4 regions of the Rhizobium sp. 268 genome follow, and region 4 is predicted to be linked to each of the others. Evidence: riboswitches for the same ligand, from Rfam matches in the RefSeq annotation. Region 4 holds a riboswitch; each other region holds the start of a gene.
What was found. Region 4 has a riboswitch for cobalamin ahead of OS035_RS10745 (ABC transporter substrate-binding protein). Riboswitches for the same ligand answer to the same signal wherever they lie in the genome.

Region 1: another riboswitch for cobalamin. It lies ahead of nrdH (glutaredoxin-like protein NrdH); the one in region 4 lies ahead of OS035_RS10745 (ABC transporter substrate-binding protein).
Region 2: another riboswitch for cobalamin. It lies ahead of bluB (5,6-dimethylbenzimidazole synthase); the one in region 4 lies ahead of OS035_RS10745 (ABC transporter substrate-binding protein).
Region 3: another riboswitch for cobalamin. It lies ahead of OS035_RS16405 (CbtB domain-containing protein); the one in region 4 lies ahead of OS035_RS10745 (ABC transporter substrate-binding protein).

The regions. Positions count from the first base shown of each region.
Region 1 covers NZ_JAPPSO010000031.1:3,126-10,399, reverse strand. The annotation lists gene OS035_RS31785 (heavy metal translocating P-type ATPase) at 1-390, shown strand, start outside; cobalamin riboswitch at 594-820, shown strand; gene nrdH (glutaredoxin-like protein NrdH) at 1,079-1,300, shown strand; gene nrdI (class Ib ribonucleoside-diphosphate reductase assembly flavoprotein NrdI) at 1,317-1,721, shown strand; gene nrdE (class 1b ribonucleoside-diphosphate reductase subunit alpha) at 1,700-3,904, shown strand; gene nrdF (class 1b ribonucleoside-diphosphate reductase subunit beta) at 4,021-4,995, shown strand; gene OS035_RS31760 (adenylate/guanylate cyclase domain-containing protein) at 5,097-6,320, shown strand; gene queE (7-carboxy-7-deazaguanine synthase QueE) at 6,333-7,061, opposite strand; gene queD (6-carboxytetrahydropterin synthase QueD) at 7,058-7,274, opposite strand, start outside.
Region 2 covers NZ_JAPPSO010000004.1:122,410-129,683, reverse strand. The annotation lists gene OS035_RS09305 (3-deoxy-7-phosphoheptulonate synthase) at 1-320, opposite strand, end outside; gene OS035_RS09300 (hypothetical protein) at 630-1,211, opposite strand; gene OS035_RS09295 (methyl-accepting chemotaxis protein) at 1,274-3,148, opposite strand; gene OS035_RS09290 (MFS transporter) at 3,349-4,755, opposite strand; cobalamin riboswitch at 4,926-5,112, shown strand; gene bluB (5,6-dimethylbenzimidazole synthase) at 5,155-5,844, shown strand; gene OS035_RS09280 (DUF2865 domain-containing protein) at 5,848-6,939, opposite strand; gene OS035_RS09275 (ribonuclease H family protein) at 7,093-7,274, shown strand, end outside.
Region 3 covers NZ_JAPPSO010000007.1:327,849-335,122, reverse strand. The annotation lists gene OS035_RS16425 (sensor histidine kinase) at 1-1,471, opposite strand, end outside; gene OS035_RS16420 (sulfite oxidase-like oxidoreductase) at 1,651-2,313, shown strand; partial or broken gene OS035_RS16415 (hypothetical protein) at 2,298-2,926, opposite strand; gene OS035_RS16410 (CbtA family protein) at 2,977-3,723, opposite strand; gene OS035_RS16405 (CbtB domain-containing protein) at 3,736-3,945, opposite strand; adenosylcobalamin (AdoCbl) riboswitch at 3,958-4,100, opposite strand; gene OS035_RS16400 (histidine phosphatase family protein) at 4,177-4,731, shown strand; gene OS035_RS16395 (putative bifunctional diguanylate cyclase/phosphodiesterase) at 5,133-6,704, shown strand; gene OS035_RS16390 (inorganic phosphate transporter) at 6,714-7,274, opposite strand, start outside.
Region 4 covers NZ_JAPPSO010000004.1:406,993-414,266, forward strand. The annotation lists gene OS035_RS10710 (cytochrome c oxidase subunit II) at 1-11, opposite strand, end outside; gene OS035_RS10715 (c-type cytochrome) at 179-568, opposite strand; gene OS035_RS10720 (MYG1 family protein) at 747-1,670, opposite strand; gene OS035_RS10725 (HIT family protein) at 1,941-2,432, shown strand; gene OS035_RS10730 (hypothetical protein) at 2,443-3,006, opposite strand; gene OS035_RS10735 (ABC transporter ATP-binding protein) at 3,078-3,842, opposite strand; gene OS035_RS10740 (FecCD family ABC transporter permease) at 3,839-4,879, opposite strand; gene OS035_RS10745 (ABC transporter substrate-binding protein) at 4,876-5,892, opposite strand; cobalamin riboswitch at 6,066-6,320, opposite strand; gene blh (bifunctional sulfur transferase/dioxygenase Blh) at 6,568-7,274, opposite strand, start outside.

The sequences.
Region 1 (7,274 bases), on a different contig from region 4:
ATGCCTGAGGACAAGCAGCGGGTCGTCGGCGAATTGAAGCGCCAGGGCTTCATCGTCGCCAAGGTCGGCGACGGCATCAACGATGCTCCGGCGCTGGCCGCCGCCGATATCGGCATCGCCATGGGCGGCGGCACCGATGTGGCGCTGGAGACGGCCGATGCCGCCGTGCTGCACGGGCGCGTCGGCGACGTGGCGCGGATGATCGAACTGTCCAAACGGACGATGCGCAACATCCTGCAGAATATCAGCATAGCGCTCGGGCTGAAGGCGGTGTTCCTGGTGACGACGATTGCCGGCATCACCGGGCTCTGGCCGGCGATTCTCGCCGATACCGGCGCGACCGTGCTGGTGACGATCAACGCGCTGAGGTTGTTGCGGGTCAAGGGATAAACTCTCTTCGCAGCGACGATGCGGGCGATCCGGAATCGACAATCGTAGAGCCGGCTATAGGCCGGCTCTCTTCGTTTCGGCCTTCTCGACAGCCTCTTTTCGTTAAGCCTTCGTTGGCCATGTTTTTCACAGGAACGTAGCGATTTCAAACCTGTCGTAACGCAATGCACAAACCATCCGTTGACGTGATTTCGGATTCGCGTACTATATCTAGTGTTCAAGGTTCCTTCGATTCGTGTCGGATCGCGGGCTAAGACGGGAATACGGTGCGTTTCGCCATGACGGCGCAGCAAGGCCGGAGCTGCCCCCGCAACTGTAAGCGGCGAGCAACTGTCCGATTTCAGGTCACTGAGGCATGATGCCTCGGGAAGGCTGGGGCAGGGTGCTTCGACCCGCAAGCCAGGAGACCTGCCTTGAACTAGATGTCCACGGGCGGGGTGTCCGGAAGGTCGCGTGAATGACAGCGGAATGATCCGCGCCTGTTACGCTGCCCCGAACGTCCGCATGAGCACTTCGGGGTTGAAGTCATGTCCAGAATATCAAGGCCGCCGCCCGCGCAAATCCCGAGAGGGATCGTATCAGGCGTTTAAACGCCGACTTTGCCATATCACCAAATGTTGCCCCGGACGCTGCAAGGCGCCCGATCTCAGTCTTGCGTCCTGAATTCTTTGACATCACGAGGAACATGATGAGCGTTACCGTCTACAGCAAACCCGCCTGCGTCCAGTGCACCGCCACCTATCGCGCCCTCGACCGGCTGGGCGTCGATTACGACATCGTCGATATCTCGCAGGATGCCGAAGCGCTCGATCGTGTCCGCAGCCTCGGCTACATGCAGGCGCCGGTCGTGATCGCCGGTGAGCGGCATTGGGCGGGTTTCCGCCCCGATATGATCAGCGCGCTCTCCTGACCCGAGGAAAAAGGCGATGGGGCTGATCGTTTATTATTCCAGCCGCTCCGAGAATACCCATCGCTTCGTCGCCAGGCTCGGACTGCGCGCGGCGCGCATTCCGGCTAGCGGCGCAGAGGCGTTCCCTATTCGCGAACCCTTCGTTCTCATTGTGCCGACCTACAGCGGCGACGGTGGCAAGGGTGCCGTTCCCAAGCAGGTGATCCGTTTCTTGAACGATGCGGAAAACCGAGGACATATCCGCGGCGTGATTGCCGCGGGCAACAGCAATTTCGGCGAGACATACGGGCTCGCCGGCGACGTGATCTCGCAAAAATGCCAGGTGCCTTACCTCTACAGGTTCGAGCTCATGGGCACGGCCGAGGATGTCGCCAACGTCAAACACGGAATGGAACAATTTTGGACACGGGAACAACTCTGACGCGGGATGCGGGCGCAAAACCGCATAACACTTTTGCTCATCCCGCCGGCGAACGCCCTTGGAAAGCGGCGGAGACGCTCGACTATCACGCGCTGAACGCGATGCTGAACCTCTATGACGACGAGGGGAAGATCCAGCTCGACAAGGACCGCATGGCGGCGAAGCAGTATTTTCTGCAGCATGTGAACCAGAACACCGTGTTCTTTCACAATCTGAGGGAAAAGCTCGATTACCTCGTCACCGAGGGTTATTACGAGCAGGAGGTTCTCGACCAGTATTCCTTCAATTTCGTCCGCGACCTGTTCGATCAGGCCTATGCGAGGAAATTCCGTTTTCCGACCTTCCTCGGCGCCTTCAAATATTACACCAGCTATACGCTGAAGACCTTCGACGGAAAGCGCTATCTCGAGCGCTACGAGGACCGCATCTGCATGGTGGCGCTGACCTTGGCGCGGGGTGACGAGGCCCTTGCCCGCGACATGGTCGACGAGATCATTTCCGGCCGTTTCCAGCCGGCAACGCCGACCTTCCTCAATGCCGGCAAGAAGCAGCGTGGCGAACTTGTCTCCTGCTTCCTGCTGCGCGTCGAGGACAATATGGAATCGATCGGCCGCTCGATCAATTCGGCGCTGCAGCTGTCGAAGCGCGGCGGCGGCGTGGCTCTGTCGCTGACGAATATCCGTGAGGCCGGCGCGCCGATCAAGCAGATCGAAAACCAGTCCTCCGGCATCATCCCGGTCATGAAGCTGCTCGAAGACTCGTTCTCCTATGCCAATCAGCTGGGTGCGCGCCAGGGCGCGGGCGCCGTCTATCTCAACGCCCATCACCCCGACATTATGCGCTTCCTCGACACAAAGCGCGAAAATGCCGACGAGAAGATCCGCATCAAGACGCTGTCGCTCGGCGTCGTCGTGCCCGACATCACCTTCGAACTCGCCAAGAACAACGAGGATATGTATCTGTTCTCGCCTTACGACGTGGAGCGCGTTTACGGCGTGCCCTTCACCGAGATTTCGGTGACGGAAAAGTACCGGGAGATGGTGGCGGACGCTCGCATCTCGAAGAAGAAGATCAAGGCGCGTGAATTCTTCCAGGTGATCGCCGAGATCCAGTTCGAGAGCGGTTATCCCTACATCATGTTCGAGGATACGGTGAACCGGGCCAACCCGATCGCCGGGCGCATTTCGATGAGCAATCTCTGCTCCGAGATCCTGCAGGTCAGCAAGGCAAGCGAATACAACGACGACCTCTCTTACAAGCACCTCGGCAAGGATATTTCCTGCAATCTCGGCTCGCTGAATATCGCCGCGGCCATGGATTCCACCGATTTCGGCAAGACGATCGAGACCTCGATCCGGGCGCTGACGGCGGTCTCCGACATGAGCCACATCGCCTCGGTTCCCTCGATCGAAAAGGGCAACGACGAGAGCCATGCGATCGGTCTCGGCCAGATGAACCTGCACGGCTATCTTGCCCGCGAACGCATCTTCTACGGCTCGGAGGAAGGCGTCGATTTCACCAATATCTATTTCTATACGGTGACCTATCACGCGATCCGCGCCTCGAACCTGTTGGCGGTCGAACGGGGCCAGAGCTTCAAGGGCTTCGAAAATTCGAAATATGCCTCCGGTGACTATTTCGACAAATATACCGAGCAGGAATGGAAGCCGGCGACCGGGAAGGTGCAGGCGCTGTTCGACAAATCCGGAATCCATATTCCGACGCAGGAGGATTGGGTGGCGTTGAAGGCGGCGGTCATGACTTCCGGCCTCTATAATCAGAACCTGCAGGCAGTGCCGCCGACGGGCTCGATCTCCTACATCAACCACTCGACCTCCTCGATCCATCCGATCGTCTCGAAGATCGAGATACGCAAGGAAGGCAAGATCGGCCGCGTCTACTATCCGGCGCCGTTCATGACCAACGACAATCTCGATTACTATCAGGACGCCTATGAGATCGGCGCGGAGAAGATCATCGATACCTATGCGGCGGCGACCCAGCATGTCGACCAGGGCCTGTCGCTGACCCTGTTCTTCCGCGACACGGCAACGACGCGCGATGTCAACAAGGCGCAGATTTACGCCTGGAAGAAGGGCATCAAGACCATCTACTACATCCGCCTTCGCCAGATGGCGCTGTCCGGCACCGAGGTGCAGGGCTGCGTATCTTGTACGCTTTGATTTTGGGCTGCTGGCCGAGAGTTTCGAGCTTGTAGCCCCCTCCTCTCCCCAGCGGGGAGAGGGAAGGGTGAGGGGGCTCCGCACTCCGTTAGAATTTTTCGAAGAAAGACCACCCAATGAACATATCCATCAAGCCAATCTCCCGCATGCGCGCCATCAACTGGAACCGCATCGAGGACGATAAGGATCTCGAGGTCTGGAACCGGCTGACCGGCAATTTCTGGCTGCCGGAGAAGGTGCCGCTGTCCAACGACATTCCCTCCTGGGCGACGCTGACGGCGGCCGAGCAGCAGTTGACCATCCGCGTCTTCACCGGGCTGACGCTGCTCGACACGATCCAGAACGGCGTCGGCTCCATCAGGCTGATGGCGGATGTGGTAACGCCGCATGAGGAGGCGGTGCTTTCCAACATCTCCTTCATGGAGGCGGTGCATGCGCGTTCCTATTCCTCGATCTTCTCGACGCTGTGCTCGACGCCCGATGTCGACGATGCCTATCGCTGGTCGGAGGAGAACGAGTTCCTGCAACGCAAATCGGCGCTGATCATGGAGCAGTATGGTTCCGGCGATCCCTTGAAGAAGAAGGTCGCCAGCGTCTTCCTCGAAAGCTTCCTGTTTTATTCCGGCTTCTACCTGCCGATGTACTGGTCGAGCCGCGCCAAGCTTACCAACACGGCAGACATGATCCGGCTGATCATCCGCGACGAGGCGGTGCACGGCTATTATGTCGGCTACAAATTCCAGCGCGGACTGGAGCGGCTTTCCGAGGAGAGACGGCAGGAGATCAAGGATTTCGCCTTCGACCTGCTGCTCGAGCTCTACGACAACGAAGCCAGATATACCGAGGCGCTCTATGACGGCGTCGGGCTGAGCGAGGACGTCAAGAAATTCCTGCATTACAATGCCAACAAGGCGCTGATGAACCTCGGCTACGAGGCGCTTTTCCCGGCCGAGGCCTGCAAGGTCAATCCGGCGATCCTGTCGGCGCTTTCGCCGAATGCCGACGAGAACCATGACTTCTTCTCCGGCTCCGGTTCCTCCTATGTGATCGGCAAGGCTGTTGCGACCGACGACGAGGACTGGGATTTCTGAGGCTTTATCGCAGTCGGCCCTTATCATTTGCTTCCCCATCGCCCACATTCAGCGGAAATGAAGTCGATCCTCGCCGAAGATGTGGCGCAGCGGAGTTTTTAATGTCGTCTTTTCCAAACAAGGCCGGAACTGCCGCCGAAGCGGACGATGGCGTCTGGCCGATCCGCAGGAGACGGATTCTCGACTGGCTGGTGAACGAGACGCGCGGTGAGCGCTTCATCGACAATATCCTGGTGGAAATGTGCGGGAAGCTGGTGGCGGCAGGCGTGCCGGTGGCCCGCGCAACCCTGCATTTCCGGACGAACCATCCGCAATGGATCGGGGCGCGCATCCTCTGGAAAGAGGGGCTCACCGATGCGAAAATCAACACCTTTGCCTATGGCGTCGAGAACACGCCGGAGTTCCTGACCAGTCCCGTCAACGCGATCCATCAGGGTGCGGAGGAGGTGCGCAGGCAGCTGGAAGGTACAGCCGCAGGCGGCTTGGATTCATTCTATCAGGAACTGCATGACGACGGCCTGACCGAGTATATCGCCTGGCCGCTCGAGCATACCTTCGGCAAACGGCATGTGGCGACATTTTCCACCAGCCGGCCGGGCGGCTTCGAGCGCGCACACGTCGATTTCCTGCGCGATCTTCTGCCGGCCCTGACCCTTGTCAGCGAAATCAGGCTGAAGAACATCATGGCGCGTACACTGCTGCAGACCTATGTCGGGCCGCATGCAAGCGAGCAGATCCTGTCGGGCGTGACGACGCGTGGCAGCGGCGCCACCGTCGGCGCGGCGATCATGATCTGCGACCTGCGCGACTTTACGGCAATCTCCGATCTCTGGCCGCGCGACGATGTCATCCATCTGCTCAACGATTATTTCGATGCGATATCGGATCCGATCGAACGGTATGGTGGCGAGATCCTCAAGTTCATGGGCGACGGGTTGCTGGCGATTTTCCCGCTGAGCAAGGAAACGGCCTGCGCCGATCTGCTGCAGGCGATCCGCGAAGGGCAGGCGTCGATGGCCGAACTGAACGAGGAGCATGTGCGCATGGGGCGCGATCCGCTGCGCTACGGCGTCGGCGTGCATGTCGGCGACGTCATGTACGGCAATATCGGCTCACGCCGCCGGCTCGATTTCACCGTCATCGGCCCGGCGGTCAATGTCGCCTCGCGGCTGGAAAGCCTCACCAAGGAGGTCAAGCGCCCAGTGCTCTTGTCGCGGGCCTTCGTCGAAATGGCGGACTGCGCCAAAGACATGGACAGTCTCGGCACCTACCCGCTGCGCGGGCTCGGAGAGCCTGTTGATGTCTTTGCTTTCCCGGAGCGATAGGAGCAGGCAGAGTCAGACGCCGCGTTTGTTGCCCCACAGCAGCACGTGCAGCTGCGGCAGCACGCGTGGCGTAAACCATCGATCGGCGGTCACCTTTTCGACCAGCCAGTGCATCCGGTCCATCACGCCGTCGATATCGATGCGGGCATCGTCGTCATCGGGCGGCGGCGGCGTATGATTGCCCGGCTGAAGGAACAGGGGAATATAGGGATAGCGCTCGCCCGCCTCCAGGGCGAAGGCGTAGTCTTCATCGTCGAAGACGACGATTTTCAAGACGACTTCCGGCCCGCCGGCGGCGAGACGAAGACAGTCGTCGACCTGATCCCAATCCGTCAGCATTCCGCTTGACGGCGGCTTGGGGCTCAAGACCAGCATGTCGAGATCGCGGAACCAGTCCCGGGCGACACTCCCCTGCGTTTCCAGGGCGAAACGATATCCTTGCGAATGCCCGAATTCGATCAATGGCCCGAGCGGCTGGATCGCGGGATTGCCTCCGGAAAGGGAAACCGTCAGAGGCCTGCCTCCGGAGAGCTTTGTCACTTCCTGCCAGATCGCCTCGACGGACATCGGAAGCCATTGATCCCGAAAGGCGCTGTCGACCGCATGAAGGCTGTCGCACCAGGAACAGCGATAGTCACAGCCGCCGGTCCTGACGAACACCGTCGGCAGACCGATCAACGCGCCTTCGCCCTGTATGGTCGGGCCGAAGATCTCGCTGACGCGAATGGTCTCCCCGCTCACGGCCTATACTCCGCCCAGGTCTTCGGCGTCTCGCTGACGCGGACGGAGGATGTCTCCGGGAAGCGCTCTTTGCACCAGTCGTAGAAATGCTTTGCCAGGAACTCGGAGGTGACTTTCGAATGGCCGAAGACCTCGTTCAGGTGGCGATGATCGAGGGACTCGTCGATATGGCGCTTGAGCGGCGAAAGGTCGTGATAGTCGCGAACAAAGCCG
Region 2 (7,274 bases), 280 kb from region 4:
AAGCCCTTCCAGCCGACCGTAGTGCGAGGCTTTTCGAAATAGACGCGCATGACGATTTCGAGATCGCTGGAGAAGCGCTGCCGCTGTTCCGCCAGCCGCTCGGCATATTCGCGTGCCGCAGCAGGATCATGGATGGAGCAAGGGCCGATGACGACGATCAGGCGGTCGTCTTCTCCCTCGAGAATCTTATGGATCGCATGGCGGTTGCTGGTTACCGTCTCGCTGACGGCAACGGTTCGGGGGATTTCCGCGATGATATCAGCGGGTTTGGTCAGCGGTGTGATCTCGAGGATGCGGAGATCGTCAATGGTATCGGACACGGTATGGCTCCTGTTTGGTCATACCGTGCGGAACAAAAAAGCCGCCAGGTAGACTAGCGGCTGTTCGGGTTGTCGTCGCGTCGACTTCAGTTACGCATAGACCCGCATCCGCTGGGAGCAGCGGTACAAATAAAATCGCGAGGCGTAGATCGAAGTGGTCGACATCGGGCGTGTGTATCGTCGCGGCAGCATTTTGTCACGCAGAATTTGCGGCTTAAAAACCAGGGCGCGGTACCCTTCCCGCAGGGAGCAGAAAGCATATCGCCCAAAAGCGCGGGGCTTCAGGGCGATATGAAGGAGAAGCCGAGATCAGAGGGCGTCGACGTTCACGCCGACGGTGATGGCGCCGATCGGCGTTCCCTTGTCATCGGAAATCGTGACGCTTGCCTGCGACTGCAGCGCCTGGGTCGATTCGTCCTTTTCGATATCGTCGACGAAGACGGCGTCCTTGCCGGCGCCGAAGGATTTCTGGAACTTGCCTTCGTCGCCCTGCCAGTAGTCGGAGGTGGGATCGCTTTGGCCGACATTCAGCCCCTTTGCATCCATGACGAAGATCTCGGCAATCTTGCCATTGGAGGCAGCCTTCTTTTCCTGAAGGAATTTCGACAGCGCATTGCCGAGCACGCCGTCAATCATCGAATGGTCGGAACCATCGACCTCGGCGCGCCACTTCTTGTCGAGGGCGTCGATATCGGCCTGGCCCAGATTGGCGTTTGCGGCATTCTGCGCCTTGATGGCCTCGATGATAACCGGATCGTTCAGCCAGGGCTTTATGTCGCTTGTCACGTAGTCGGAGATCGGGGCGAGCTTCGCATCCTGCGCCATGGATACGCCCATAGGCACGGCGACTGCGGTGCAGGCCAAAAGAAATGCGGTCACGACTTTCTTCATAACTGTTCCCTTCCCGATTTTTGGGGTGTTGAGGATTGAAAGCTTATTGAACGACGTTTGCGTCAGAACTCTTCCCAGGCATCGGGAGAAGCGGCGATGGCGGTGTTGCCCGCATGCCGCTGCGACAAGGCCCTCTGTTCCGGACGAGATTGACGAACGGGTTGAGTGGCTTTGGGCTGGCTGGCGGCAGAGGCTGCGACAGTGAACCTGCCGGCCGAATCCTGCAGAAGGCGTCCCTGTGTGCGCAGCTCCTGGCAGGCCGCGTTGGTCTCTTCGACCATTGCCGCGTTCTGCTGGGTGGCCTGATCCATCTGGTTGATGGCGCCATTGATTTCCTGCAGGCCGGTCGCCTGTTCGCGATAGGACTGGACGATGGAAGCGATGCTGTCGCTGATGCGGTTGATCTGCTCTTCGATCTTCAAGAGGGCATCGCCGGTTTCGTTCACCAGCCCGACGCCGGCTGCCACTTCCTGGCCGGAGACGCTGATCAGGTTTTTGATTTCCTTCGCCGCATTGGCGGACCGCTGGGCAAGTTCCCGCACTTCCTGTGCGACGACGGCAAAACCCTTGCCGGCTTCGCCAGCACGCGCCGCCTCGACGCCAGCGTTCAGCGCCAGCAGGTTGGTCTGGAAGGCGATTTCATCGATGACGCCGATGATGCGGCCGATCTGGCTCGACGAGGTCTGGATCCTGTCCATCGCTCCGATCGCGTCGCGTACCACGGTCGCCGAGACATGCGCGCTGCGCTTCGTTTCCTCGACCAGCTTCCCGGCACTCTCAGCCCGTTGCGATGACATTCTGACCGTGGTGGTCACCTCATCCAATGCGGCGGCGGTCTGTTCCAAGGCTGCTGCCTGCTGCTCGGTCCGCCTGGCGAGCTGATCGGCGGAGGAGGCAAGCTCGCTCGATCCTCCTTCCACTGCGACTGAAGCGATCTTGATCTCGGTCAATGCGGCCGCAACCGCTTCGACCATGCGGTTGAAATCCTGCCGCAGTTTATCGAATTCAGGACCGAGATCGGCGAGGTGTATCGAGAAGTCGCCGGCGGCGAGCTTTTCCAATTCATTTGCGAGCGCTGTCATGACCTGCCGCTGAGCATTGCTGGCTTCCTCCGTCAAGGATGCGTTGCGCGCCCGTTCGGCGTCGAATGAGGCGCTCTGCTCGGCCGCGGCCTGCTCTCTTTCGACCTTGGCAATCGCCTCGTTGCGGAAGACTTCCAAGGCACGTGCGAGGAAACCGATCTCGTCGCCGTTTTCCCTGTAGGTAACGGGAGAGGCCAGATCGCCTTTCTGCAGCGCGCTGATCCGCTCGCTGAGAACCCTGAGGGGGCGGCCGACGAGGCTGCGCATGGCGAGAAGAAAGGCGACAACGGCGATGGCGGTGATGACGAACTGCGTCAGCAGCGAAATCAGGACCTTCTGCTTGACTTCGGCAGCGATTTTTTCGACCGACCAGTTGGTGACGACGTAGCCGGTCGCCTTGCCTGATTTATCCAACGGAAGCGGCGCAATGATCGTAACAACGCCGGCAGATATTCCGCTGTCATCGATCGTCGTTTTCTCAGGCTTGGTGCTGAGGCTCTTTGCGAGATCGGCGGGTGCCGGCAAACCGCTGATGCCGTCACGTGTCCACGTATCGACGGCGGCAGGTTCGGCGTTGAAGGCGGCAAACTGCACAAGATCAAGCGAGGGGTCGTCGCGGTAAAGCGAATAGGCGTCGCGCACAGCATTCGCCTTGCCCCATTTCACGCCGCCGGCGGCCAGAGACGCAAACTGCTCCACATCCTTGGACCAGTTCGCCTTGGCGCCATCGATCAACGCCCTGGTTTCGTACATCCAGGTGTAGGTGGCAAAGGCGGAGATGCCGCAAAGGTTGACGGTCACGATAATCGCCGCCAGCTTGGCTGTCAGAGGCATCGTTTTCAAAAAATGGAACATGCCGCGGGGGCCTCGAAACGCGGGCTCGGTCAGATATGTTTCCGACCAGCCTATCAATACAGGCATCCACGCCGGCGGTCGCAGCATGAGCACTCATGCCCATGTCCCCTGTGCGACCCAAAACGCGCAAACGCAGTCTGTCTTCGATGTGTGAAGAAATCATAAAGTGGAATGGGATAGCGAAACGGCGGCCAGCGGGATCAAGGGCTGTTTTCCGCCATGGCCTCTTCCGGCTCGGCCTGGCGGTGCTTGCGGCGGCGCGTCGTCAGTTCGGCGCCGGCATCGCGCGGCAGGCGCAGGAAGGTGATGCAGGCCAGCGCCGAAATCGCCGAGACGCTGAAGAAGGCGGTGTGAAAATCCGAGACCAGAAGCCTGCCGCCGTGGAGGCTGCTCGAAATTTCGAGGATGCCGCCGGCGATCGCCACACCCATTGCCATGGATATACGCTGGGCAACGGCGTTGATCGCGGTCGCCTGGCTGCTGTCGGCCTCACCGACATCGCCGAAGGCCATGGCGTTGACGCCTGAGAAGGCCATGGAGCGGAACAGGCCGCCGATCAGCAGGCAGGCCATGATCAGCGGCAGCGGCGTCTCCCTGGTAAAAAGGCCGTTGATGCCGAGGAAGATTGCCGCCAGCAAGGTGGTGATCGATATCACGGTGCGGAAACCGAAGGCATTGAAGGTGCGCGAAGCGGCAAATTTCGACCCCATGGAGCCGAGCGCGCTGACGAAGGTGACCGAGCCCGATTGCAGCGGCGTCAGGCCGAAGCCGAGCTGCAGCATCAGCGGCATCAGGAAGGGCAGGGCGCCGAGGCCCATGCGGAAATTCGAGGCGCCGAGGATCGCCGCCCGGAACATCGGATAACGGAACATTTTCGGATCGAGCAGCGGATAGGGCGCGCGGCGGGCATGCAGGAGATAGAGGAGGCCGGCAAGGATGCCGACGGCCACCGTGACATAGCCGTAGATGACAGGCACGGCCGGCAGGCTGATCACCGACAGGCCGAAGACGAAGCCAGAAAAGCCGATGCCGCAAAGGAAGAAGCCCGGAAAATCCATCGGCCGTGGACTGCGAGGCTCGACCGCCGGCAGGAAACGCGTGACGAGGATGATGCCGAGCACGCCGATCGGGACATTGATCCAGAAGATCCAGTGCCAGGTGAGATAGGTGGTGAGGAAACCACCGATCGGCGGCCCCATGATCGGGCCGATCAGCGCGGGGATGGTCAGCCAGGCCATGGCATCGACGAGTTCGTGGCGCGGCGTTCCCCGGACCAGCAGCAGACGGCTGACCGGCGTCATCATCGAGCCGCCGGCGCCCTGGATCAGCCGCGCGACGACGAAGGCCGCAATCGAATTGGAAAAGGCGCAGGCGACTGAGCCGATCATGAAGACGAAGATCGCCATACGGAAGATGTTGCGCGCGCCGAAACGATCCGACATCCAGCCGCTGATCGGGATGAAGATCGCCAGTGCCACGAGATAGCTGGTGACGGCAAGCTTCAGCGCGATCGGCGAGGTGCCGATATCGGCTGCGATCGCCGGCAGGCTGGTGGCGATGACGGTCGAATCCATCTGTTCCATGAACAGGGCGACCGCAAGGATCATGGGTGTCAGGCGGGGCACGGGCAACTGGGTGCAAAGAGGAAAATTGCGGCGCCACAGGCGTCGGTTAGGATCTGTTCGGTTCTACGGCAGCGATGCACACCTGTCCACGCGATCGATGTCACATACGGGTGAATGCGGCATGAGGCCGCTTGCCGCAGGGCCGGTTTGCTGAAATAGATGCGCCGTCAGGTGCCCGCTTTTCAAGCGGGAGAATCGGGAATTCGGTGCGAGACCGAAACGTGCCCAACGCTGTAAGGCCGACGTTTGCCGCTTTATCATGCCACTGGCTTTCGCCGGGAAGGCTGCGGCAGACGGATGACGCCAAGTCAGAAGACCGGCCTGGCAAGATAGACCCAACCCGCGCGGACGGCGGGCGGTTGCGTTGTTGGGGATTTGACGATGCGACCCTTTGATGAGGATGCCCTGTCCGTGGCGTCCGGTTTTTCCTTGGCCGAACGCGAGGCCGTCTATCACGCGATCATGACGCGGCGCGACGTTCGCAGCCAGTTCCTGCCCGAGCCCTTGCCCGACGACGTGGTGGAACGGCTGCTGACCGCCGCGCACCACGCACCCTCCGTCGGCTTCATGCAGCCGTGGAATTTCATTCTGGTGAGAAGTCCAACGGTGCGAGCGCGCATCCGCGATGCCTTTGCCAAGGCCAACGAGGAAGCGGCATTGATGTTTGAGGGCGAGCGGCGGCAGGTCTATCGCTCCCTCAAGCTGGAAGGCATCGTGGAGGCGCCGCTCGGTATCTGCGTAACCTGCGATCCCACCCGCAGCGGCAGCGTGGTGCTGGGGCGCACGCACAATCCGCGAATGGACAGCTATTCGACAGTCTGCGCCATCCAGAATCTCTGGCTGGCGGCCCGCGCCGAAGGGATCGGCATTGGCTGGGTCAGCATCTTTCACGAAGCCGACCTGAAGACCATTCTCGGCATCCCCGAGCATATCGAAGCGGTTGCCTGGCTCTGCGCCGGTTTCGTCGACCGGCTCTACGACCAGCCGGAACTCTCGGTCAAAGGCTGGCGGCAGCGGCTACCGCTTGAGGAACTCGTCTTCCACGATGGCTGGGGAAGGAACGAGAGGTAGCGATCACTGCTGCTGCGGCTGCGGGCCAGGTGCGGCAGGATTGGCAAGGTCGATCGAGCCCTGGTCGCCGGCGAGGAATTGCGGGCCGACCTGGCGGACCTTGTTCTGCGTGGGGTCGTAGGGACGCTCTGGAACCGATGGCTGCGGCGCGGCGGCGGCCGCTGTATCCTTCGCCGGCGGATTGGTGCGGATGGTGGTGATCGAGCCCTGTGGCGGCGGCTGGCTTATCGCCTGCTTGCCGCGCATCTCGTCGTAATAGGCGGTGAGATTGCAGGCACAGGCGTTTTTCTCGCCGGGCGCGCGGCTTTTGTAAGCGAAGGCGTTCTTCATGGCGCTGTAGGGCGTGCCGGTTGCGACCGAGATCATGTTCGAGGCTTCCGTGCTCGTCACGTCGCGATAGAAAAGCTGGGTTTCGATGCCGGGGCACATCTTGGCGCAGGTCTGGGCGTCGCGGCCGAAATCGACCGAGGTGGTGTTTGAACTGATCGGGAAGAAGCCGCCGTCACAGCTGCGCACGCAGATGGTGCTGACCGGCGACAGCATATCGGCCCGCGGCAGGCCGTAGCGCGGATCGGCCTCTTTGCCGCCGAGCGGAATGAAAGTGTCCGAACGCATCGCCTGCTCCTCGACGCTCGGGGCAGGGTCGTTGGCATTGCGCTCGGAAGGCGCATAGAAGTTCTCGCTGTTGCAGCCGTTGCTGTCGAGCGCGGCCATCAGTTCGCGGCGGTCGTCATCGGCGCCGTTCCGGCCGGCCAGCTCGTTGCGGCGGTCCTGGAGATAAGCGATATTGTCGATCATCCGGCCTTCGGCCTGCGACAGCTCGGTGCAATAATCGGCATTCTCGCCGCCGATCACCACCATGCTGCCCGAGGTGCAGCCGTAGTTGCGCAGATCGTTACGCACCTTGCGAAGCTCGAGGTTCTGCTCGGCCATGGCACTGGCATATTGGCGTGCTTCCGGGCCGTTGCCATTGCCGATCGAGCGCGGCAGGTCGGCGAGACGGCCGCGCAGGTCCTCACAGATGGCATTGGTCTGCGCGACGGCGGGCGCTGCGAAGGCGAGGAGAAGGGCGAGAGACAGGTTTCGGCGTTTCACGGCGTCGTCCCGGAATGAGCAAACGGTCGGTGGGTCGAATGCGACTTCAATCGGCCGCGCGTTTTCCCTTAACGGATTTCTCTTAATAAGCTCAAAGAAAATATTAGCGTATTTTCCTGATCTTATCCAGCAATCGCCAGAGACGCGGTGAAAATGACAAGCATCCCCGACGAGATCCCTTCCTTTGCACCGACATCAGGCGTGACGGAAGCCCAACACGGCCTTCACCTCTTCGCGGACGGTTGTTATGAGCCCGGTTCCGGGCATGGAGGCTGGTCGTTTGTCGCTTATCGCGATGCGGTGGAAATCGCCTCCGACTTCGGTGGCGTCGACGA
Region 3 (7,274 bases), on a different contig from region 4:
TCACCAGCACCTGCTGCAAACGCACCGAGCCGGCACGCACCACCGGCGGACGCGGCCCGAGATCGAGCAACAGCTCTGCTTCCGCCGCCTTCAGCCGCCAGGCGATGATCTCGAGCGTATCGCGCATAGCCTCGTCGAGCGAAACAGGACCGAGCTTCTCGTTCGGCTTACGGGCGAAGTTGCGCAGGTGACGGCTGATCGATGCCATCCGGTCGATCAGCCCGCCGATGCGCCGGATATTGTCCCGCGCCTCCTCCGTCCGACCGCGATCAATGAGCACCGAGGCGCTGTCCGTATAGGTCTTGGCGGCGGCGAGCGGCTGGTTGAACTCGTGGGAAAGGGCAGCCGACATCTGTCCGAGACCGGCAAGTTTTCCGGCCTGGATGAGGTCGGCCTGGGTCTGGCGCAGCTGCTGCTCGGTCAACCGCCGCTCGGCTATTTCCTCTTCGATGCGGCTGTTGACGCGAGCAAGGTCGGCCGTGCGTTCCTCGACGCGCCGTTCCAGCTCGTTGCGGGCCTCGGCCTGCAACTGCATGCGCTCGGCAAGCCGCGCCCGCCGTTGGCGCAGAACTGCGACCGCAAGCCCGGCGATGCAGAGGATGAGAAAGACGGCCGCAAGCGCCGTGCGCGCCTGGGCGCGAATGGAACTCGTTTCCATCAGCACGTTCACCGTCCAATCTTCGGTCGGCATGTAGTGCGAGAGCACCAGATATTCGCTAGACCCGCGCTCGCCGTTAAGCGTCATCAGCTCATGCGGCTCAAAGCGCTGGCGCGACACCGGCAACTCTGTCAGCCTGGCATTGGCATAACGCCGCGACGCTTCCGTCCGTGCGATACGGTCAGCCGTCAGCGGCAGGATCGCCCCGTACAGCCATTCCGGGCTGCCCGACATGAAGATGATACCCTCCGGATCGGAAACGAAGATCTTGTATTCGCCGCCGCCCCAGGAGGCTTCGATCATGTCGATATCGACCTTGAAGACGATGACGCCACGAATATCCGCCTCCACCCTGATAGGCGCCGAGAAATAATAGCCGCGCTTTAGCGAGGTAGTGCCGAGTGCATAGAACCGCGCCTGCCGGCCTTCGATCGCGTCCTGGAAATAAGGCCGGTAGCTGAAATTCTGCCCGACGAAGCTTCCCGGTCCATCGTAATTGCTGGCCGCGATGGTCTCTCCATCAGGCTTGACCACATAAATGTCGGAGGATTTCAGCAGGCCGTTGATCTCCTTGAGATAGAGATTGGCCGCATCGCGCAAGACCGCATCCTCGGGTGCACTCACCAGTTCCTTGATGTCGTCGTGATCGGCGATCAGTGCCGGCAGCGCCTCGTAGCGGTTGAGGTGACCGCTGAGGGCCGAGACGGCAAGGCGCAACGCCGTTCCCGCCTGCGCCGAGGCTTCCCCCATATAGGCGCGCGTCGCGATCGCGCTTCCATAGGTGAAGAAGGCGAAGATGATCACCGGCACCACCAGCAACGCCGCTATCGCACGATATCTCGAAGACAGATCCGGCTCCTCCCCTTTCCGCCTCCACTCCCCAGTGAGGCATACCCAAGTCTAATAATACCGGCAGCGATTTCCAAGGGCCGTCGAACTTGACACCCGGCAAAGGCCGATATCCTATTGCTGCATCGCAAGGGAACCCTATCATGAGTGACGACAACACGCCCGCCGATAGCAAGCTCACCAGCTCCAAGCGGCGCTGGGCGGCTGAGGGCAAGTTCCTGACTGGTCGCATAGCCCGCCCTGAAACCGAGCGCCTGCCGCCCGGCCAGCACCTCGTCAAGAACTGGCCGGTGCTCGATCTCGGCCAGCAGCCCGTCATATCCACCGAAACCTGGCGTCTCGAAGTGCGCGGCCTTGTCGAAACCCCGCTCACCCTCACCTGGGCCAACTTCCACGCGATTGAGCAGAGCACCAAGGTCAGCGATATCCACTGCGTCACCACCTGGTCGCGCTACGACAACAAATGGAAGGGTGTTTCCACGCGCGATCTGCTCGATCTCGCCATGCCGAAGCCGGAAGCCGCTTACGTCATGCTGACGAGTTATGATGGCTATACCACCAACCTGCCGCTTGCCGACTTCGCCGCCGAGGACGCGATCCTAGTGACATCCTGGGAAGGCCTGCCGCTGACGCCGGACCACGGCGGCCCGATGCGCCTCGTCGTGCCGCATCTTTACTTCTGGAAAAGCGCCAAATGGCTGCGCCGCATCGAACTGATGCCGGAGGACGAAGCCGGCTTCTGGGAAAAGAACGGCTATCATATGTATGGCGATCCGTGGCGCGAGCAGCGCTATTCCGACGATTGAGTCTTCGGCCGCAGAAAGCGGCCCAGCGCAAGGACACCAAGCCCGAGCATCAAGGCGAGCGCCGTCAGCGACGCCATGCTGGCGGGATGAAGCGGCACCTTGCTCCAGCGTGGATTGACGAGACCGGCGGTGTTGAAGGCCTCGCCGCTGAACCGGCAGGTGATGAGCGCAAGCCCGCGCCGCACCATGTCGGCGTCGACCGCGGAAATGATTTCACTCGCCACAGCCCGCTCCCCTGGCATCTCGCGCATCGCCATCAACACAGCTTTCGTCGCCGCGAGGTAGGCGTGGGCGCATTCGTTGAAGGGACTTTCCTCGTCGGCCACGCTGCCCGGCATCCGCCCCCAAAGACAATAGGAATATTGGATTTCGGCATAGTTCAGAACGCGGCGGAAGGGCTCGTTTGTATCGACTGCGCGGGACACAGGCCGATAATTCGGCCGCGATAGTGCGAAATCACCGCCATCTCGCCATGCGAAATTTCTGGGATATCGAGACCCGCTTGGCTGCCGCCGGCGCTGCGACTATGAGCAAGGGCGTTTTCAGCAGGCATGCAAAAGAAGGCGGCGGCAAAGGCCGCCGACAGGATTGATATGGCTCTGCTGCTTTTCATGGTCGCTTGAAAACCCAAGGGCGCCGGCAAAACGGCGCCCTTCATTGCGTTCAGCGGAGTGCCGTTGCCGGCCGGCTCCGCTGGCCGCCCTTCGCAGCAAGCCGCTTTTCCGCCAGCGCCCCGAAGCCAAGGCCAAGTGTTGCCCAGAGGATCGCATGCATGGCGAGCGTTGTCGTCCGGAAACGCCAGAGCACCATGGCCGAGAAGTTCTCCGGCACCTCGTTGATCGGCGGCAGCAGATAGAGCACGAGCACGATGAAGACGAGATAGGCGATGCCGGCAATGATCGCGCCGTTCCAGAGGCCGAAACGCTCGGAAAGACGGCGCGACAGCGCCACCGCGGCAATCAGCGCGGCGAGCGAGACGACAATCATCAGGAAGAACAGCTCGGTCCTGACGCCGATCGTATCGGCATTGCCGACCGCCGGCGGGTTGGCCGGATATTTGATAGCGGGAACGAGCACGATCGCCACGTAGGCGAAAATGGCGATGACCGCCGAGGTGCCGCGCGCCGAAAGATTGCTGACGCGGCCGTGCACGAAAGCAAAAGCGAGCGCGAAAAGCCCGCCGACGGCGATGCTGTAAGCCATGACGCCGGTGAAAAGGCCGAGACCGGCCTGGGTGGCCCGGCTGACGATTTCAGGTTCGGCAGCTTCGCCGGCCGCCTGGGCGCTCGCCTCCTCGAAAGCGATCGCCGCATCGACCAGCGGCTCGCCGAAGACATGGGCGAAAGCGAAAACGAGGATGCCACCGAGCAGCCCCGCGAGCATGCCGCGAAGGAGAAGGTTTCCAACCATGTCAATATCTCCCTAGTGGCAGGGAAAGCCAAGGAGATGGCGGGCGTCATGCACGAATTCGTGCACATACATGCCGTTGAACAGCGCCATCGCGCCTTCCTCGGTGCCAACGAAATAGATGGCGATAAGCATCAGCAGGCCGCCGAAGATCGCCCAGGGCAGGATTTCGCCGACGGGGATCGGGGCCGGCGCCGCGGCGGGCGCGAAAGTGGTGTCAGACATGTATTCCTCCGGAATGACGCGTTCAGTCGAAAGAGTGTTTGTGCGGTAAGGTCTGACTTCCAGCGTGAAAAAGCTTCAACACGCTGGTCACAGTGGCGCGACCGCGCCGGATTTCCACCGGCTTCCAAACCCGCAACAACACGGTTATATCTGCTCGCCGAAGAGACTGTCAACGAAACTTCACGAGCCGGCAAAGGGCCGTCCCACTGCACCCCGGGAGATCGGAAGACTGTGAATACGCGCCTCACCTGGATCTGCCACGGCGCGACGACGGCGAGCCGCAAGACGCTGTTCCCACTTGACGAACCGCTGGAAGGCAAGGCGGCGGAAGACGCCGGCCGGATGGCTGCCCCACCCCGCGCCGACCGTATCGCCACCAGCCCCGCTTTGCGCGCCCGCCAGACCGCTGACGCGCTCCGCCTCGAAGCCCGGATAGATCAGGCGCTGCGTGACTGCGACCATGGCCGCTGGGCCGGCAGGTCGATCACAACGATCGAGGCCGAAGAGCCGGAGAACCTCGTGGCCTGGATGAGCGATCCGGAAGCGGCCCCGCATGGTGGCGAAAGCCTTCTTGATCTCAGAACACGCGTCGCCGGCTGGATGGACGGTGAATCCGCCCTCGGCGGCCATGTGATTGCCATCAGCCACGCGGCCGTGATCCGGGCGGCGGTCGCCCATGTGCTTCAGGCGCCGCACTCCTCCTTCTGGCGGAGCGATATCGAGCCGCTCGCCATCGTTTGCATGACCAGCAATGGCAGCCGCTGGTCTCTGCGCTTTCCGTATTAGCGGCTCCTCATTTTATCCAGCCTTACACAAGCAAATCGCGTCATCTCTATTGAACCGGGTTTGACCGGGACTACTTCCTTTCCCAAGGAGATGGAAGAATGACATATGATTGGAGTGGGGAGCGCACGCGTCGTCTGCGTTTGATGCGTGTCGCCACAATCACGGTTCTGGTCGGTCTCATCGTCAGCGTTCCGCTGCTGATCGTCACCGCCTGAAGCACGAGAAAAGGCGAGCGATGCACCAGCACGCTCGCCTTGGTTCTTTCCCGTCCCGGCTCAGCATCCTCAGTCCCTCAACGGTGCAGCAACAGGCTGCCGCCTCCAAAAATTCGCCTTCTGGTTTCAACGAACATTTCAGACTTTCATGATAGTTCGGCAGATGGTGGAGATGGAGAAGGCCACATGCCGGTGTTTTTCCAGAGCAGGGCCGGAAGGCAATGCGTATCGATCGTCGGGCTTGGGATAACTCTCTGGCTCCTCGGCGCGCTTTTGCAGCTTGACGACAGCCTTGTCTTCTTCATGACCGGTTTCGGCGAATACGGCGCCGACAAACTCGTTCTGGCGCTTGGCATCGCCGGCGCCATGAGCTTCATCTATTCGGTGCTGCGCATCGCCGACCTGCGCAAGGAAACGGAACTGCGCGCCGCCGCCCAGGCGAAGGCCGATTGGACCGCGACCCACGACCATCTGACCAAGCTGCCGAACCGCTACGCCTTCGAACGCAAGATCCTCTCACGGCCGATCAAGGACGACGAGGACCAGATCGAGGAGTGGGACGAGAACGTCACGCTTTTCTCCGTCGATCTCGACGGCTTCAAGAAAGTCAACGATCTCGTCGGCCACAAGGGGGGCGACATTCTGCTGATCGAGGTTGCCCGGCGGATCTGCGCGCTCGGCAATGCCGATTGCGTCTATCGATTCGGCGGCGACGAATTCATCATTGTAGCCTTTGCCCTGACAGCGCAGCGGGAGGAGCGCTTTGCCAAGCTGCTGATCCAGGCGGTCACCAGGCCGATCCATATCGATGGTTTTGCCGTCGAAGTCGGCGCCAGCGTCGGCTACGACCGCTGGGCCGAGGGAACCGAACCGCTGGAGGATGCCGCTCATCGGGCCGACCTCGCCATGTACGAGGCGAAATCACGCGGCCCCAACCATTATTTCGTTTTCGAACCGGCCATGCAGGACAAGGTCACGGAACGCGCAGCGCTGGAAACCAGATTGCGCGCCGCAATCTCCAGCAAGGCGATCAAACCCTTTTATCAGCCGCTGATCGACCTGAAGACCGGTCAGCTCTGCGGCTTCGAGGCCTTGGCGCGCTGGATCAGTGACGATGGCGTCAACATACCGCCGCCTGTTTTCATCGATATCGCCGAGGAAAACGGGATGATCACCGCATTGTTCGAGGATCTTCTCGCCCAGGCCTGCAGCGACGCACTCACCTGGCCGGACCATGTGATGTTGTCCTTCAACGTCTCGCCGGTGCAGATGGAAGACAGGCTTCTGACGTCGCGTATTCTCAAAGTCCTTGCGGCAAGCCGGCTGCCGCCGCAGCGCCTGGAGGTGGAGATCACCGAGAACGCGCTGATCCAGGATCCCGTCGTCGCCGCCGTCATCCTCGACGAGCTGCACGCGGCCGGCATCCAGATCGCGCTCGACGATTTCGGCACGGGCTATTCGAGTCTGGCCCAGCTCGCCCGTTATCATTTCGACAAGATCAAGATCGACAAAAGCTTCATCGCCACCTATCGCGGCGACGAACGCCAGGAAAAGATCGTCCGCGCTATGCTTGGCCTCGGCCGGAGCCTCAACATCAAGACGACTGCCGAAGGCGTCGAGGAGCACGGCCAGCTTGCCTTCCTGCTGCAGCTTGGCTGCGACATCGGCCAAGGCTATCTTTTCGGCAAGGCAATGCCCGCCGCCGAGGCGGGCATCTTCATCAGCGATCGCAATGCCAGTCTGGCCTCCACGGCCTGACGCTATGTCTTAAAAAACTTGGCGCAGGATCACGAAGAGCACGAAGGCGATCGCGATCGAGGCCGGCAGGGTCAGCACCCAGGCCATTAGCATATTGCGCACGGTTGACCATTGCAGGCCGGAACCGTTCGCCGCCATGGTGCCGGCGACGCCTGACGACAGGACATGCGTGGTCGAGACCGGCAGGCCGAGGTGATCGGCCGAAGCGATGGTGACCATCGCCACGACTTCGGCTGCCGCGCCCTGGCCGTAAGTCAGGTGCGTCTTGCCGATCTTTTCGCCGACGGTGACGACGATGCGCTTCCAGCCCACCATCGTGCCGAGGCCAAGCGCGATCGCGACCGCCACCTTCACCCAAAGCGGGATGAACTTCGTCGCGTTGTCGACCGCCTTGTGGTAGTTCGTCACCGCGCTGAGATCGCCGGCATCCATCGGTAGCAGCTTCTGCTTGTCGATCAGCTTCAGCGCCTCGCCGATCAGGTAGATGTCGTTGCGGACGTTGCCGACGAGATTGGTCGGCACCGCTTCGAGCGTCGGGAAGGCCGCGACTTCGGCGCTTGTCCGATGGAT
Region 4 (7,274 bases):
ACGACAGCCATTTCCGCTCCTCCTCGAGCAGGTTGACCCGTGAAACCGCATTCCGCAAAAAGTCCGTCTTTATTATCGCACAGATAGAAAATATCGGCAATTACGGCAATTTAGCCATGCGCCACCCCGGCCGCGGCCCGTCATTTGGGGTATTGCCCGTTACTGCGAATATTGCCCATCACTGCGAATACTGTTTGAGATAGGCGATGAGATCGGTGATCTCCTGGTCGTCCTTCACGCCGACAAAGGCCATCTTCGTGCCCTTCACCTTTGCCTTCGGATTATGGAGATAGTCACGCAGAACCGTCTCGTCCCAGACGAGGCCGCCTTCGCCGGCCGCCTTCATTGCGGCCGAATAGGCGAAATCGGGATGCGTCCCGGCCTTCCTGCCGAACAGCTTGTTCAGCGACGGACCGACCTTGTTGGTATCGGACTCGACGACATGACAGGTCGCGCATTTCTTGAAAACAGTGGCGCCGGCCGTCGCATCACCCTCCTGCGCCCCGGCATGACCGGGGAAAAGGGCAGTGACAGTTGCACCAATCAGCAGAACAACACGGTAATCCATGGCAAACCTCATCCTCCTCAAGGTCGCCGGCCACTCACACCCTCCATTATCTCTCGCGTGTGGGTGGTGGTTGTTATGGCTCGAAGCTTAATCCTTCGCGGATGCAAGTCAATCGCCTCACAGTTGGGTTCACCTGAACGCAGATGAGATCAGGTGAACCCGAGGCGGATAACGGCCACTACACCCCGATCGAAAGCGCCTCCTTCACCGCCAAATCGGCCATGGCAAGTGCTGCCTCGCGAGTCTTGGCGGCGGCGATGAAGCGGCCGTTGTGGCAGAAGCTCGCGCCCTCTATCCCGCAAACCGCCTCCAGCTCTCCATTGGCGAGACCGGCCCAGGCTGCCGGCAGATCCGCCCTGAGTTCGAAGCCCTCCTCGGCGCGGCGGATGCCGGTCACGCACCAATCCTTTTCGCGCGGATGGACGACGAACAGCAGCTGCTCGGCGCCTGCCTTGACGATGGCGGGACGGAACGGCATTCCCCTCGGCAACTCCAGAACTCGGCCCTGCCCCGCAGCCTCGATTGCCCGATGCACCATCGCCTCGGCCCGCAATTTTGCGGCACTCTGGGCGATCCTCGCCTCGACGAAACTGCGGGCAATGGCAAGCGCCGCGTGGAAGGCGCGATCGTCGGCCTCGGGTTCAGCTTCGTCGAAAACCGGTTTCAGCGTCTCCAGCAGCGCAGGCAACGCCAAGCCCGCCAACGGCCCCGAGGGGCTGAGCGCGCCATTGTCGGTCAGATCGATCGGCAGCACGAAGCCCGCATCGAAAGTGCCATGCACCACCTCGACATGGGCTTCGGGAAGGCCGGAGGCTGCGAGATAATCACGGCCGTAATGCTTCCAGATCAAGCCGAACGAGCTGTAGGGCTGGCCATCGTTGCGCATCGGGGCGCCGCGTTGGTGGTGATCGAATATCCCGGCAGCAGGATCATAGGCGCCGCCGACATCGTAGATGATGCGGCCTTCGCCTGGCGTGATCCATTCCGGCGCCCGGCTGCGGACGATACGCGCCTGCGGGAAAAGCCGGGTCAGGATGACGCTCGACAGCAATTCATCGGCATGGAAGCCACCGGAATGGGTGACGAGGAAATCGGGGATCATGGGAGCTTTGCGCCTTGTCGTTCGCGGAGGGTCCGCTTGCGGTCCGGAACCAGATAGCCGTTGCCGGCGACGATCTCAACCCATGCTTGGCGCATTTCACTTCAGCGCCTTGCCGTTCGCCACCCATTCGTGCTCGTTGGGCTTGCGAGCGAGCGCCGCGGAGCCGAGGGCGAGTGAGCATCGATCTTGAAGATCGCCGTTGCAGCCCTTGCAAAACTGCTTATTCTCCCGCGTCGAAATGTTCCTTTGCGAAAGCGAAAGAGGCGGCGCTTGCAGATTCCTCTGCAGTTTCATGTTGCCGAGACCACGGGATGGCTCGTAAACCACCGGATGAACTCCGCCCTTCCCGGCTATCTCATGATCAGTTCCAAGACCGACACGACTGACCTTTCGGATTTATCGGAAAAGGCGTTGGGCGAATTCGGCCCATTGCTTGCAAGAACGCAGAAGGCGCTGAAACAAGACCTGAATGCTCAGCGCGTCTATATCGGCCGATACGGGCACTCGCCCGGTTATCCGATCCATTTTCATGTCATTCCGATATATGACTGGGTGGAGGAGTTGTTCTGGAAGGACGGCCGGTATCGTCTGCTCGAGAACTTTGCAGAAGGACGCGGAGAAACCGCAGCGGACGGCGCGGAACTGACGCTGTTCGTCTGGCGCGAGTTCTGTGAACGCGCAGTGCCGCCACCGGTCAGAGGGCCGTCGGTCTCAGAGGTCATTGCGCTGTTGCGGGAGGTAATGCGGTTTCCGGCACCTTAGGTCTTTGCGCCTAAGGCAACGCCGGTCCCGGCTGGCTTGCAACGAGCGCACGGCCGGCTGCCGCGCCGGCGTGAAGGCAGACCAGGCCGATCGCGGCCAGAGAATTGATCAGCAGGACATTCGCCACCACAGACGCCGAAAACGCTTCCTCGCCTGACGGAAGCACCGCCGTCGCAGCAAAGAGCACGCCTTCATAGGCAACGAAGCCGGCCATGAAGGCGCCGCCCGCGGTGACGGTCAGGCCGGCCGCAAGGTGAAGCACGCCGAGCGCTGCGGCCAGGGATGCAAATGCGGCAAGACCGATCGCCAGACCCCACGCATAGCTGTCCCAAGTCTGGGGATAGCCGAGCACGAGATACCCGACCATCTGGTTGGCGAGCCAGGCCAGCAGGACCGCCGTCAGCGCCATGCGCCGGGGAACAATGACCGCCGATACCGCCGCCAGGGCCACGAAGGGCGTGACGCAGGCAAAAATCAGGCTGAGAGCGACGCTCGCGCCTGAAATGATGGCGACCCAGGCGACAGCGAAGCCGGGGACGACGGGCCGCAGGGGAAACTGATTTCGTTCGAGCATCTCGAAACTCCGTTCGACCGGGCGCAGGCGCCCTCGGAAATCATACGCCAGTCCAGGAAAAAGGCCATTCCTCAATCCAGGACGTATTGGATGTGGTGCCGCCCATGCACTGCCGACTTCTGGACATGGGCGCGAACGCCGAAAACCCTGCCGATCATATCCTCTGTAAGCACCTCCTCCGGCGCGCCCGCGGCGACGACCTCACCCTTCTGAAGCACCGCCAGGCTGTCGCAGAACATTGCCGCCAGGTTGAGATCGTGCAGAGCGACGATGCAGGTGATGCCGAGCTTCGAGATCAGCCGGAGAATGTCGAGCTGGTGCTGGATATCGAGATGATTGGTCGGCTCGTCGAGCAGCAGCTCGCCCGGCGCCTGCGCCAGCGACCGCGCAATATGGACGCGCTGTCGCTCGCCTCCCGACAGCGTCTGCCAGAGCTGGCCCGCCCTCGCCTGCATGTCGACCCGCAACAGCGCCTCCTCGACCGCGGCATCATCCTCCGCGCCGAAGGGCGCAAGCATCCCGCGATGCGGCGTGCGGCCGAGCCGCACCACGTCGCGCACGGTCAGTTGCGTCTCGGTCGTCGATTGCTGCTCGACGAAGGCGATGCGCCGCGCAAGGGCGGCGCGCGACAGCGAAGCGATATCGTCGTCGCCCAGCCGGATGACGCCGCTGCGGACCTTGCGCAGCCGGCAGATCAGCCTCAGCAGGCTCGATTTGCCGGACCCGTTCGGCCCGAGCAGACCGAGCACCTTGCCCTTTGCCACCGTCAGGCTGACGCCGTTGACGATGACCGTGTCGCCTGCGGCGAAACTCACCGCGTCGATCGTAATGCTCATGCGCTCCTCCGCACGCGATAGAGGATGACGGCAAAGGCTGGCGCGCCGAAGAGCGCCGTAACAACGCCGATCGGCAGGACCTGCTGTGGGATGATGATGCGCGAGACGATATCGGCGCCGACCATGTAGATCGCGCCGCCGAGTGCTGTTGCCGGCAGCAGCCGCCGATGGCCCGGCCCGACGAGGAAGCGGGCGGCATGGGGAATGACCAGGCCGACGAAGCCGATCGAGCCGACCATGCTGACGACGCTTGCCGTCATCGCCGCTGTCAGGCCGAACAGCAGGATCTGGACGCGGCGCACCGCAATGCCGAGCGAGGCCGCCGCATCCGTACCGAAGGCGAAGGCATCGAGCGCCCTGACATGGGCCATGCAGATGACGAAACCTGTGAGCGCGATCGGCACCGAGAGATAGACATCCGGCCAGCGCACGCCGCTGAGCGAACCCAGAAGCCAGAACAGGATGCCCCGCGCCTGCTCGGCATTCGCCGATGTCGTCACGATGTAGGAGGTCAGCGCAGTGAAGAGCTGCGAACCGGCGACGCCGCACAGGATGATGCGTTCGCCGGTTCCTCCCGCACCCGTCGCCAGGAAGCCGACCAGCAGAAAGGCAATGACCGCGCCGATGAAGGCGCCGCTGGAAAGGCCAAGAACACCGTAGCCGAGGCCGAGGATCATCACGCAGACGGCTCCCGTCGAGGCGCCGGCGGAGATGCCGAGCACATAGGGTTCGGCCAGCGGATTGCGCAGCAGCGCCTGCAGCACGGCGCCGCAGAGCGAGAGCGACGCGCCGGCGCTGGCCGCAACCAGCGCCCGGCTCAGACGATAATCCCAGACGATGCCCTGGTGGATGCGGCTGAGTTCGAACTGCGTTCCGAACAGCCGGTTGGAGACGGCCTCCGCCGTTGTCGCCAGCGGGATCGCGATCTCGCCGATCGAAACGGCAAGGCTGATCATCAGTCCGAGAAGGAGAAGGGCTGAAATGGTGAGCGCGGCGAGCGCCCACCATCCTTGTTTCCTGACCGACGCTGCCTTCACTGCGAGAGGCCGAAGGATTTGATGCCGTTCGCCAAGGTCTCGATGCCGTCGATCGTGCGGATCGTTGGGTTCATCGATTGCGCGTCCATCATCACGAAGTGCCTGTTCCTGACGGCATCGAGTTCCTTGGTCACGGGGTCGTTCTCGAGAAAATCGATCTTGACCTTCGGATCGTCGGCGGCGTAGCGGCGCCGGTCCATGGTGGCGAGCACGATGACGGCCGGGTTCGCCTGGGCGATGGTTTCCCAGCCGACCAGCGGCCATTCCTCCTCGGTGGTGACGACATTCCTGGCGCCGATCGCCTTCAGTATATAGGCAGGCGCGCTGTTCTTGCCCGCAATGAAGGCGTCGCCGTTGACTTCCTTGCTGGAGAACCAGAAGACGATGGGCAGGCTCTTGCCCGATGCGGCTGATATCGAGGCGACGGCATCCGCCTCGCGCTTCTTCAGCTCGGAAATCAGCGCATCGCCGCGCTCCTTCACGTCGAAGATCTCTGAGAGTTCGGCGATTTCGCGATAGATCAGCGCCATCGTGAACAGCTCCTTGCGCACACCGTCGCCGCCATCGGTGTTGACCTTGGCGACGCAATCGGCCGGCGAAAGATAGGTATTGATCCCGAGATCCTGAAACTGCTCCCGCTTGCCGACGGAGCCCTGCGCGCCGACATGCCATTCGAACTCGGCCGCCACCAGGTCGGGCTCCTGTCCGACGACGGATTCGAAGCTCGGATCATTGTCGGCGAGACGCTTTATCCTGCTGTTCGCCGCGGCATATTGCGGCAGCACGGGACCGACCCAGACGGCCGTGCCGGCGATCTTGTCGGCAAGGCCGAGCGAGAAAAGAATTTCGGTCATTCCCTGGCCGATCGAAACGATCTTCGACGGCGCCTTCTGGAAAGTCACCTGCTCACCGCAATTGGTGATGGTCAAAGGATATTGGGTGGCAGCAAGGCTCGGTGCCGCAAGGCCGATCAGCCCGAAGGCAAATGTCATGGTGGCGAGAATCTGGCGCATGAAAAACCTCGATTGAAGGAAAAAGCACGGTTATGCCGCACGCGCGGCCGAAGGCACGCTGACGCGCGCGCTAGCCGCAGGAGGCCCAATCGAGACGGATGCATGCCGAAATTCGGCGAAGGTTCAGAAGGTCAATCATGTCTGTTCCTTATCCGGGCATCCCCGCCCGGTTGATTGGATCGTGATTGACGGCAGGTCTCCTGGCTTGCGGATATAAGTCGTTCATCCGCCTTCCCGCGATATATCGCAGTGGCAGGGCCATAAGCCCTTCAGAGATGGCCAGTCGCTGGCCACAGCTGAGATGATCGACAATCCGCTTACAGTTGCGGGGGCAGCCACGGTCTCGGTCCCTACTGGGTCGTCCTCACCGTGTTCCCTATTAATCCCCTTGGAGTCATCTTCAGGGAACCGTCACCGCCAGTTACGTCGCCCGCCCGCACGACGTCAATCATTATTGCGGAAGATTGGGTTTGGTGGGCGAAATATGGAGACGGAACGTCGGAGCGCTGTTGGCCGGTATGATGCCAGCATTCTCATCCCCAGGATGGAGCTCTCTTAAGCATCCTACTATTCCCGCTGTCGTGGGCGCGGCATCCACCAACCTCCCTCATGCTGAGGTGCGCAGCCCGAACGGGCGAAGCCTCGAAGCACGCCGCAACGCTGCTCCCTGCGTTCCTACAACGCATCCAGCGGAATCTTCAGATACCGTCGCCCGTTCGCCTCCGGTTCGGGCAACCGCCCGCCGCGGATGTTGACCTGCAGCGCATGCAGCATCAGCTTCGGTTTCGGCAGCGTGCGGTCGCGCGCCTGGCGCAGCGCCACGAAGCCGGCTTCGTCGATGCCTGATATATGCGGATTGGCGCGCTTCTGGGCGGCTACCGTGCTTTCCCAGCGCGGGTGACGGCCGCCAGGCTGATAGTCGTGGCCGGAAAAGAGCCGGGTCTCCTCGGGCAGCGACAGGATCGCCTGGATCGAGTGCCAGAGAGCGCTGGCGCTGCCGCCGGGAAAATCCGTGCGCGCCGTGCCGGTATCCGGCGTGAACACGGTGTCGTGCACGAAGGCGGCGTCGCCGATCACATAGGTCACCGAGGCAAGAGTATGGCCGGGCGAGAACATCACGCGGGCTCTAAGCCCGCCGATCTCGAAAGTGTCGCCATCAGCAAACAGCCGGTCCCATTGCGAGCCGTCGGTTTCGAGTGCCGGCCAGTTGTAGATTTCCTTCCAGAGCACCTGCACGTCGGTGACATGGGCGCCGATCGCCGTCGGCGCGCCGGTCTTTCCTTTGAGATAGTGCGCGGCGGAGAAATGGTCGGCATGCGGATGCGTGTCGAGGATCCACTCGACCGTCAGCCCTTCGCTGTCGATATGCGCGAGGATGGCAT